Regions from separate parts of the Nocardia sp. A7 genome, predicted to be linked through region 3. Evidence: riboswitches for the same ligand, from Rfam matches in the RefSeq annotation. Region 3 holds a riboswitch; each other region holds the start of a gene.

Region 1 (3,268 bases), on a different contig from region 3:
TCGGCAACGAGTCGGCACTCGCGGTCGCTGCGCTCAACATCGGCGCGAGCCGGGCCCGCGCCTGCTCGACCGTGTACGGCGGCTGCGGCGAACCACCGGACCTGCTGGGGGAGATGGGCGTGGTCAGTCGCTCACCGAAGCCGATCAGAAATCGCGGTCCCGCCACCCGAAATCCCCCCAGCTGCCACGTTATTCCCGTCGATGTGTGAAGCCACGGATGGTGTCACGCGAGACCCCCGTGAGCGCACTGATCTGTCTCTGAGACAAGCCTGACACGCCCGTCAGCGTCTGTGCGAGCCGTAACCGATCCGTTTTGGGAAGTTCAGCTACTAGTCGTGCGGAATGCTCGGCCATCAAGCCGGGTAGTAGCTGGTCCTCCAGCACACAGCGCCTGCGCAACCGCAGCATGGTTCGCTCTATGTCGTTGAACGACAGCCCTTTCGACGCGAGCGCGACCGCATCTACCGCACCGTCGGGCAGCGGCTGGCCCGCGAACCGGCGGATCGCCTCGCAGCGTTGCTCCGCCTCGGGCAATGCGAACTCCACGCTCACCTCGAAGCGCCGCCACACGGCCGGATCAAGCAGGTCGGCGTGGTTGGTCGCGCCGATGACAAGGCCGCCGCCGGTCGGCCAGTCGTCGATCTGCTGCAGCAGCACCGTCACCAGGCGCTTCAGTTCGCCCACGTCGCGATCGTCGTCGCGGCGTTTGGCGATGGCGTCGAGCTCGTCGAGCAGCAGGACGCACGGCCGCTGCTTGGCGTAATCGATGGCGTGGCGCAGGTTGGTGCCGGTCTTGCCGAGCAGGCTGCTCATGATGGTCGCCAGGTCGAGAACCACCAGTGGCAAAGACAATTGGTGGGCCAGCCAAGCCGCTGCCATCGTCTTGCCGACACCGGGCGGACCCACGAACAGCAGGCTGCTCGCCGGGGTGAGATCGGCGGCGGCCAGCCGGTCGACCTGCTTGCGTTCGTCGACGATCTGGGTGAGCACGGCGTAGGTTTCGGCAGCCAGAATCGGTACTTCGGCGGTGGCGCCGGGCGCGGTCACCCGCAGCAGCGGCAGTCTGCTGTCCCCGTCGACCGGAATCGGCGTATCCACCTCCGCGCGTAGGGGATTGGCGCGCGTGGGGTTCTGTCGCAGCAGCGCGATCAACGCGTCGGCCAGCTCGGGACTGGCATGGCGGTGTCGCCGCGCGGCCCGCCGCACGAACATCGCGACATCCTGCTCACGCCCGGCCAACGCCAACCTGGCCAGGTGGACGAATTCGTCGGGCAGATCGGCGCTCACGTCCGCCGAAGTGGAGCTCAAGGCGTGTGACATGGTCTTCTTCCGATCATATGCGTGGACGGTTTTCGCTTCACTCGATCGTACGGCGTCCATCACGGGCAAAGTTCACCCCTTGTGTACCGGTTTGACATCGGACCCCACCCGCAGCGCCACATTGATCTGCCGAGCCCTCAGCGCAGCAATTCCCTTCGTCGGATGCTAGTTCCGCCACGCCGGGTCATGGGCGATTCCCTTCGCTTCGGGCGTGCCTCGAAAACGAGGGTGGTTGACAGGTCCGGCGGTCGTCTGCCACTCTCGTTGCAGGTCACGAGTACCAGCGTTCAGCCCCGGCTTGCTGGTCGGCAACCCTCCTCCGCGGTGGGGTGCTCCGGGTGACGACCAGGCTGACGTCCGAATTGGGCGCGGCAAGCGCGGGCCACCTCTTTTGAGCGGGTCCCTGAGCCGACGGGATTTCGTCATGACTGCTGTAATCGACCCCACCTGTGCCATCGCCGCTGTTTCCGGTGCTGACCTGCGGGTTCCGCTCGTTCAGGGCGGTACAAGCACCTACGCCAACTTCGACTACGCGGCGAGTGCGCCCGCGTTGAAGCAGGTCACCGACCGGATTTCGCAGTTGTTGCCGTTCTACGCCAGCGTGCATCGGGGTGCGGGGTACGCCTCACGCATCTCGACCGAGTGCTACGAGGCCTCGCGTGGTTCGGTTGCCCGGTTCCTCGATGCTGACGACGACCAGGTCGTGGTGTTCACGCGCAACACCACCGATTCACTGAACCTGCTGGCCGGGTGCGTGCCGGGGGAGACCGTGGTCCTCGATATCGAGCATCACGCGAACTTTTTGCCGTGGACCAAGCACGGTCGTCGGGTTGTTCGGGCCGCGAATACCGTCGAGGAGACGATTCAGCGCGTTGTGGCCGAGCTGTGCAGCAAGCCTGCCGCGCTGCTTGCGGTGACGGGGGCGTCCAATGTCACCGGTGAAGTGCTGCCGCTGGAACGCCTCGCGACCATCGCCCACCTGTGTGGTGCGCGCATCCTGGTCGATGCCGCTCAGCTGGCCCCACATCGACGGATCTCCCTGCGCGAGAGCGGGATCGACTACCTCGCGTTCTCCGGGCACAAGCTGTACGCCCCGTTCGGTTCGGGCGTGCTCGTCGGGCGGCGGGACTGGCTGGACCAGGGTGAGCCGTACCTCGCCGGTGGTGGTGCCGTGCGCGAGGTCGGTGTGACAGCGGTCGAATGGGCCTGCGCGCCCCAGCGGCACGAGGCCGGTTCGCCGAATGTGTTGGGCGCGGCCGCTATCGCCGCCGCCTGCGATGCGCTCGCCGCCATCGACCCCACCGAACTCGTTGCCCACGAACGCTTCCTGGCCGATCGGCTCCGCGACGGCCTGTCCGCGATCCCCGGCGTCGACCTGGTCAACATCTGGTCCGACAGCCCCGACTGCGTCGGCATCGTCGCCTTCACCATCGCCGACTACGCCCCCGGCCAGGTCGCCGCCTACCTCTCCGCCGAACACGCCATCGGCCTGCGTGACGGCCGCTTCTGCGCCCACCCCCTCCTCACCAGCCTCGGCCTCGACGCGGCCCTGCGAGCCAGCATCGGCCTCGGTACCACCGCCGCCGACGTAGACCGCCTGATCGAAGCGGTCACTACCCTGATCACCAACGGCCCCACCTGGACCTACGCCGCCACCGACGGCCACTGGAACCCCACCCCCGAAACCCGCCCCCTCACCACCTCTTCCCCTGAAGGCGCAGCCCCCTGCCTGATCGGCTGAACGATGACGCCGGTCTCAGGTGTCGAGGGCTGTCGGGCGGTGGTATTTGCCGTTGTAGTAGAGCAGTGGGGCTGCTGAGGGGGACTCTTCGGTTTGGTCGTGGACTCGGGTTACCAGGCCTACGGCCAGGGTGTGGTCGCCGAGGTCGATGAGTTTGTGGAGGGTGGTGCGGAGCCAGATGGGGGTGCCGTGCAGGACTGGTTCGCC
Region 2 (3,268 bases), on a different contig from region 3:
AGGAACAGCTTGTGCGGGCGGTCGCCGTGATCGCGAATGGCCCACTGCTCCAAGGTGTTGGCGACCATGTCGACCTGCTTGGAGTTACGACGCGCGGCTTCGGAGCCCTCGTCGTAGTCGATGTCCTCGGGGTTGACGATGACCTCGATCGTCGGCGAGTGATCCAGTTCGCGCAGCTCGAGGGGCGTGAACTTGGCCTGCGCGGGGCCGCGGCGGCCGAAGACGTGGACCTCGACGGCCTTGTTGGCCTTGAGTCCTTCGTAGACGTTCGGCGGGATCTCGGTCGCCAGCAGTTCGTCACCGGTCTTGGCCAGCACACGCGCGACGTCGAGGGCGACGTTGCCGACACCGAGGACCGCGACCTTCTCGGCCTCGAGGGGCCAGGAGCGCGGGACGTCGGGGTGGCCGTCGTACCAGGACACGAAGTCGGCGGCACCGTAGGAACCGTCGAGTTCGATACCGGGGATCGCGAGTGCGCGGTCGGCGTTGGCGCCGGTGGAGAAGATGACCGCGTCGTAGAACTGGCGCAGGTCGTCGAGGGTGATGTCGGTGCCGTAGTCGATGTTGCCGAGCAGGCGGACCTGTTCCTTGTCGAGGACCTTGTGCAGGGCGGTGATGATGCCCTTGATGCGCGGGTGGTCGGGGGCGACGCCGTAGCGGATCAGGCCGAAGGGCGCGGGCATGCGCTCGTAGAGGTCGATGCTCACGTCGGCATCGGACTTCATCAACGCGTCGGCGGCGTAGATACCGGCCGGTCCCGCACCCACGATCGCGATGCGAAGTGGGCGAGTCGCTGCAAGCTGTTCGGTCATTTCTACGCGCACCCTTTGGTCGAGAACTGATTTGACGGCGTCAACTTAGCTTAGGCTAAGTCGGACATCCGCTTAGTGGCAGCTGCCATCGACGTCGGCAGCCGACCGCGATCAAGGCGATTCTAGCTGCGGCGTTGCGGCCACCCGGCGCGCGGTGTAGCTGCCCGCGCGGGTCTGTCAGGATTACAGCATGAACGAGGAGCAAACAGGCTCGGATGACCAGCCCGTAGTGGTGGATCAGACCGACAAGCGTTCCATCGTCCCGTTCGTCGCGGCCGCGGTGATCGCGATCATCGTGCTCATCGGCATCGTGGCGGGCGGATTGCTCTCACCCGCTGAGAAAAATGTCACAGAGGCCGACCGTCTCGCAGCCGCCGTCACCAACTATATCGACGCCCGCTCGCGCAGCGACCTCCGTCCGCCTGCGGGCGTGGCCTGCCCAGGCTTCAACGAAGAGTCCTCAGGCCTCGGCGAACAGCTCGGTGGCCCGAAATCCACTGTCACGATCGACGGCAAGGGTTTCGTGAACGCGACTGTCAACGGCGACCGCGCCAAGATCGACGCGACCGTGGTGGTCAACGGCAACCCGTCGACGTTCAACTGGAAACTGACCCGCGTCGACAGCGCGTGGTTGGTGTGCACCTTCTGAATCGTTTGACACGATGACCGGTGCCGAGGCAATCTCAGATCGCAAGGTCATGAGTGCCAGCGTCAAGCCCCGGCTCGCTGGTCGGCAACCCTCCTCCGCGGTGGGGTGCTCCGGGTGACGACCTGGCCGTGTGTTCCGGAGTTCCGGCACGGCAAGAGCGGATTCACGCAGGAGGATCGACATGACTTACGCCGGCGATATCACCCCTGAGAAGGCGTGGGAGCTGCTCACCGAGCATCCCGGCGCCGTGTTGGTCGACGTGCGCACCGAAGGCGAGTGGGCACACATCGGCATTCCCGACACCAGCTCCATCGAACGCCCGGCCCATTTCATCGAATGGGTCGACGGCACCGGCACGCGTAACCCGGAGTTCGGTGTGCAGCTCGAGAAGGCACTCGCCGGTCGCCCCGACGACGCACCGGTGGTGTTCCTTTGTCGCTCCGGTCAGCGTTCCGCGCACGCGGCGAACCTGGCGACGGCGGCGGGCGTGGCACCGTCCTACAACGTGCTCGACGGATTCGAAGGTGGCCCCGACGCGTTCGGTCAGCGCGGTAGTACCGGTTGGCGCGCGGTCGGCCTGCCGTGGCGTCAGGCATAAGGAGAAAAGCATGATCACCGGTGGTTCGTTCGACAAGCCACTGCCCGAAGGCGTCGGTCCCGCCACGCTCGGCGTGCGTGGCGGCCTGCGCCGTTCCGGCTTCGACGAGACGTCCGAGGCGCTGTATCTGACCTCGGGTTTCGTCTACGAGAGCGCCGAGGCCGCCGAGGCCGCGTTCACCGGCGACGTCGAGCACTTCGTCTACTCCCGCTTCGGCAACCCGACCGTGGCGATGTTCGAGGAGCGCATCCGCCTGCTCGACGGTGCCGAGGCGGCCTTCGCGACCGCGTCCGGCATGTCCGCGGTGTTCACCGCCCTCGGCGCGCTGCTGCAGGCAGGCGATCGACTCGTGGCCGCCCGCAGCCTGTTCGGCTCCTGTTTCGTGGTCTGCAACGAGATCCTCCCGCGCTGGGGCATCGAAACCGTCTTCGTCGACGGTGACGACCTCGACCAGTGGGAGCAGGCCCTCTCCGTCCCCACGCAGGCAGTCTTCTTCGAGACCCCAGCCAACCCGATGCAGACCCTCGTCGACGTCCGTAAGGTCACCGAGCTCGCCCACGCCGCGGGCGCGAAGGTGGTGCTGGACAACGTCTTCGCCACCCCGTTGCTCCAGCGCGGCTTCGAACTCGGCGCCGACGTGGTCGTCTACTCCGGCACCAAGCACATCGACGGCCAGGGCCGCGTTCTCGGCGGCGCGATCCTCGGCGCCAAGGACTACATCGACGGCCCCGTCAAAACCCTGATGCGCCACACGGGTCCGGCCCTGAGCCCCTTCAACGCGTGGACCTTGCTCAAGGGCCTGGAAACCATGCCGTTGCGCGTGCGCCACTCCACCGAATCGGCGCTGAAAGTGGCCGAGTTCCTGGAGACCAGCACATCGGTCGACTGGGTGAAATACCCCTTCCTGCAATCACATCCGCAACACGCACTGGCCACCGAGCAGATGACCGGCGGCGGCACAGTCGTCACCTTCGCCCTCAACGGCGACGACGGCAAGAAGCGTGCCTTCGAGGTACTGAACCGCCTGCGCATCATCGACATCTCCAACAACCTCGGCGACGCCAAAACCATGATCACCCACCCCGCCACCACCACCCACCGAGCCATGGGCCCGGAAGGGCGCGCGTCAATCGGCTTGTCCGACGGGGTAGTTCGCATCTCGGTCGGCCTGGAAGACCTCGAAGATCTCCTCGGCGACCTCGACCACGC
Region 3 (3,268 bases):
CTGCCCGTCGGCCCCGCCAACCACAGCCTGCGCCCGTCCACCGCCGTCGCGTGCGGGCAGTTCCTGGCCGTCGACGTCGAGGCCTACCGTGCCGCAGGCGGCCACGGGGCCGTAGCCGCCAGTGCCACCGAAGATCTGGACCTGGCGCGGGCGGTGCGTCGAGCAGGCCACCGCACCGCCCTGGTCACCGCAGGGCAGGCCGCGAGCACCCGCATGTACACCGGCACCACCGAACTCACCGACGGATACACCCGTTGGCTCTGGTCGGCTTTCGGCGGCCGCCGCGACACCGGTGCCGCCATCGGAATCCTTGCTGCCCTTGCCTATTGGATCCCCCCACTGGCCGCCCTCTGCGGTCGCGGCCGCACCCGCCGCGCAGGCATCCTCGGCTACCTGGCGGCCATCACCAGCCGCCTCACCGCCCGCACCATCGAAACCCGCCGCCGCCCAACGAGTTCCGACCTCATCTCAGCCCTGGCCCACCCCGTGGCTGTAGCCAACTATCTGACCCTGTGGACCCGCTCCCACCACCGCCACCGGACCGGCCGCCTCCGGTGGAAACAACGGCCTCTGATCACTCCCGACGACCCCGTCGCCCGCCGCGCCTGAGGACTGTTCCCGGTCGGCCGACGCTCCAGGACTCAGTCGACCTCGGTGATGCCGACGGTGGGAAAGAAGAAGCAGGAGCGGCCCGCGTTGTCGGTGGTGCCGAAGACCGCAGCCAACACGGTCCCGCGGCCGGTGTCGACGGGGACCGCGCGCACCCCGCCGACGGGGATGGCGGCGAAGAGGAAGTCGCGGATGGCGGTTTCGGCGAGGGGGCGCAGTTCGGCGGGGACCTCGGGCGGCACCATGGCGCGCACGATGTCGGCGATCGGGCCCATCGAGGCCATGCCACCGCGGCCGGTGCTGATATTGAGCCAGGCCACCTGCATGCCGGAGGTCTTCGTGGCGGCGGTGTCGGGGGCCAGGCCGTAGGGCAAGAAGGTGAACAGGGTTTGGCCGGACTTCACGGCGGAGAGGTCGAGACCGGGGATCGGGAGGGTGTTCGCCGGCCACGGGCCCGGCACCGCGCCCGCGACGGCGGGGACAAGGCCCGCGCCGTCACCGGTGCAGTTCGCGGCGACCGTGGGGTAGAGGAACGGCTGGATGCCCATGGCTTTCAGCGTCTCGACGACCGTTTGGTAGGCGCCGAGGAGATCGCCCGGTCCTGCGGCGGGCGTGGCGTTCGGGGCGTCCCTGGTAACGGCGGGCGCCACCGGCGCGACCGGTTCGGCGGCGGCGAGTGGCGCGGCCAGCAGCAGCGCGGCGGCGCAGGCCGTCAGCGCGGTCAGTGTGGTGGAACGGCGCGGCACGATCACGACGTACTCCTCATCGACGCAGAGAAAGCCGACGCTACCGCGCGCAGTGGGTGAATCCCGGCAGGTGAGGTTACCGACCGTTCGGCGCGTCGCCAACTCGCAGCGAATCCACCGAGCACGCCGAACCCGGGCAATTATGCCGGTGCCTCCGGCCGGTTCCAAGCTCTGCGCTCACGCTGATTTCTACCGTTGTGCGCGGTCACACCTGTGCCACATGCTGATTCAGCTCGGGCCCAACCGCCAGGGCACAACCATCCAGAGCGACCGAGAGACCTGGCTCTACGACGTCGCAGCAACCCGCCCGCTCGAGGGTGTGGGTGCTTCTGCCGGGATCGATGGAGGAGTTTCGTGTTGACCGTGGGATATCGCCGCCGACATATCGACCAGTGCCGGGTGACCGCAACGGCCTGTCGGGCCTGAGCGCCGCCAGATCGTGAGCCCGTAGCTGGCCGGGTGGAGGTCACTGTGCCTCGTTCCACTGTTTTCGCGAAGGACTCCCATGACCGCGTCCGCCGTCTCCGACGCCGAGACCGCCCCGCCGGGCGACGCGCCGCCCACTGCGCCACTGTCCGACGACCTTCCCCGGATCGCCGGCTCGCGGCACCCGTGGCGGTGGGTCGTCGCGGCGATCGCGCTGCTGCTGGTGGCCCAGTTCACGCACGGTCTGATCACCAATCCCGGCTGGGACTGGGGCACTTTCGCCCAGTACTTCACCGCGAAATCGGTGCTGGCCGCGCTGCGAGTGACGATCGAGCTGACCCTGTGGGGCACCGTCCTCGGATTCGCGATCGGCACGCTACTGGCCATCGGGCGGGTGTCGAACAATCCCGTGCTGCGGGTGATCGCCTGGACCTACATCTGGGCATTCCGTTCGATCCCACTGATCGTGCAGCTGCTGTTCTGGTTCAACATCGCCTACCTGTATCCCCGCCTGTCCGTTGGTGTTCCGTTCGGGCCTGCGTTCTTCGATTTCGAAGTCAACGGCGTCATCAGCGGTTTCACCGCGGCGGTGATCGGCCTGGCCCTTCATCAGGCCGCGTATTCAGCCGAACTGATCAGGGCGGGGTTACTCGCCGTCGACAGTGGTCAGCTGGAAGCGGCTGCGGCGCTCGGGATTCCGCGCTGGCGGCAGTTCCGCACGATCGTGTTGCCGCAGGCGATGCGCTCGATTCTGCCGAACGCCGCCAATGAGGTGATCAGCCTGTTCAAGGGCACCTCGATCGTGTCGGTCATGGCGATCGCCGAGCTGTTCTACCAGGTCCAGGTGATCTTCGGCCGCAACGGCCGGGTGGTGCCGCTGCTGATGGTGGCCACAGCCTGGTACATCGTGCTCACCACCGCGCTGACGATCGTCCAGTTCTACGTCGAACGTCACTATGCCAAGGGCGCGCAGCGCGAGTTGCCGCCGACACCGTGGCAGCGGGTCCGCGCCAAGGTCTCCGAGATCGCCGTCGCACCCCGAGGAGCCACCCGATGACCCCAGCGGTGCAGGCGAGGGGAATTCGCAAGTCCTACAACGGCACCGAAGTGCTGCGTGGCGTCGACCTGGCGGTGCGTACCGGCGAGGTCGTCGCGTTGATCGGCCCGTCCGGCTCGGGCAAGTCCACCTTGCTGCGGGTGCTCAACCACCTCGAGGCACAGGACGCGGGCACCGTGCACGTCGACGGTGCGCTGATCGGCTACCGGCAGCGCGGCAACACCCTGCGCCCGCTACCCGACCACGCGGTGCGCGCCCAGCGCAGCCAGATCGGCTTCGTGTTCCAGCAGTTCAATCTGTTCCCGCATCTCACGGTCCTTGACAACGTCGTGCTCGCCCCGGTCGCGGCACAGCGGCGGCCGCGCGGCGAGGTGCTCGCGGAGGCGAAACAACTCCTCGACCGGGTCGGGCTCGCCGATTTCGCCGACGC

What was found. A riboswitch is a leader RNA that binds a small molecule or an ion and turns the genes downstream of it on or off. The one in region 3 is predicted to bind S-adenosylmethionine.
Region 1: linked by a shared signal. The riboswitch ahead of ACLJPD_RS21830 (aminotransferase class V-fold PLP-dependent enzyme) and the one ahead of ACLJPD_RS29555 (amino acid ABC transporter permease) in region 3 are both predicted to bind S-adenosylmethionine.
Region 2: linked by a shared signal. The riboswitch ahead of ACLJPD_RS08050 (rhodanese-like domain-containing protein) and the one ahead of ACLJPD_RS29555 (amino acid ABC transporter permease) in region 3 are both predicted to bind S-adenosylmethionine.

The regions. Positions count from the first base shown of each region.
Region 1 covers NZ_JAJPWE010000003.1:847,237-850,504, reverse strand. The annotation lists gene ACLJPD_RS21840 (S8 family peptidase) at 1-166, opposite strand, end outside; gene ACLJPD_RS21835 (AAA family ATPase) at 190-1,308, opposite strand; SAM riboswitch class IV at 1,590-1,704, shown strand; gene ACLJPD_RS21830 (aminotransferase class V-fold PLP-dependent enzyme) at 1,745-3,061, shown strand; gene ACLJPD_RS21825 (flavin reductase family protein) at 3,077-3,268, opposite strand, start outside.
Region 2 covers NZ_JAJPWE010000001.1:1,777,139-1,780,406, reverse strand. The annotation lists gene ACLJPD_RS08060 (FAD-dependent oxidoreductase) at 1-812, opposite strand, end outside; gene ACLJPD_RS08055 (hypothetical protein) at 1,003-1,461, shown strand; SAM riboswitch class IV at 1,507-1,625, shown strand; gene ACLJPD_RS08050 (rhodanese-like domain-containing protein) at 1,643-2,059, shown strand; gene ACLJPD_RS08045 (O-succinylhomoserine sulfhydrylase) at 2,070-3,268, shown strand, end outside.
Region 3 covers NZ_JAJPWE010000006.1:147,415-150,682, reverse strand. The annotation lists gene ACLJPD_RS29565 (glycosyltransferase family 2 protein) at 1-609, shown strand, start outside; gene ACLJPD_RS29560 (hypothetical protein) at 642-1,361, opposite strand; SAM riboswitch class I at 1,610-1,703, shown strand; gene ACLJPD_RS29555 (amino acid ABC transporter permease) at 1,861-2,838, shown strand; gene ACLJPD_RS29550 (amino acid ABC transporter ATP-binding protein) at 2,835-3,268, shown strand, end outside.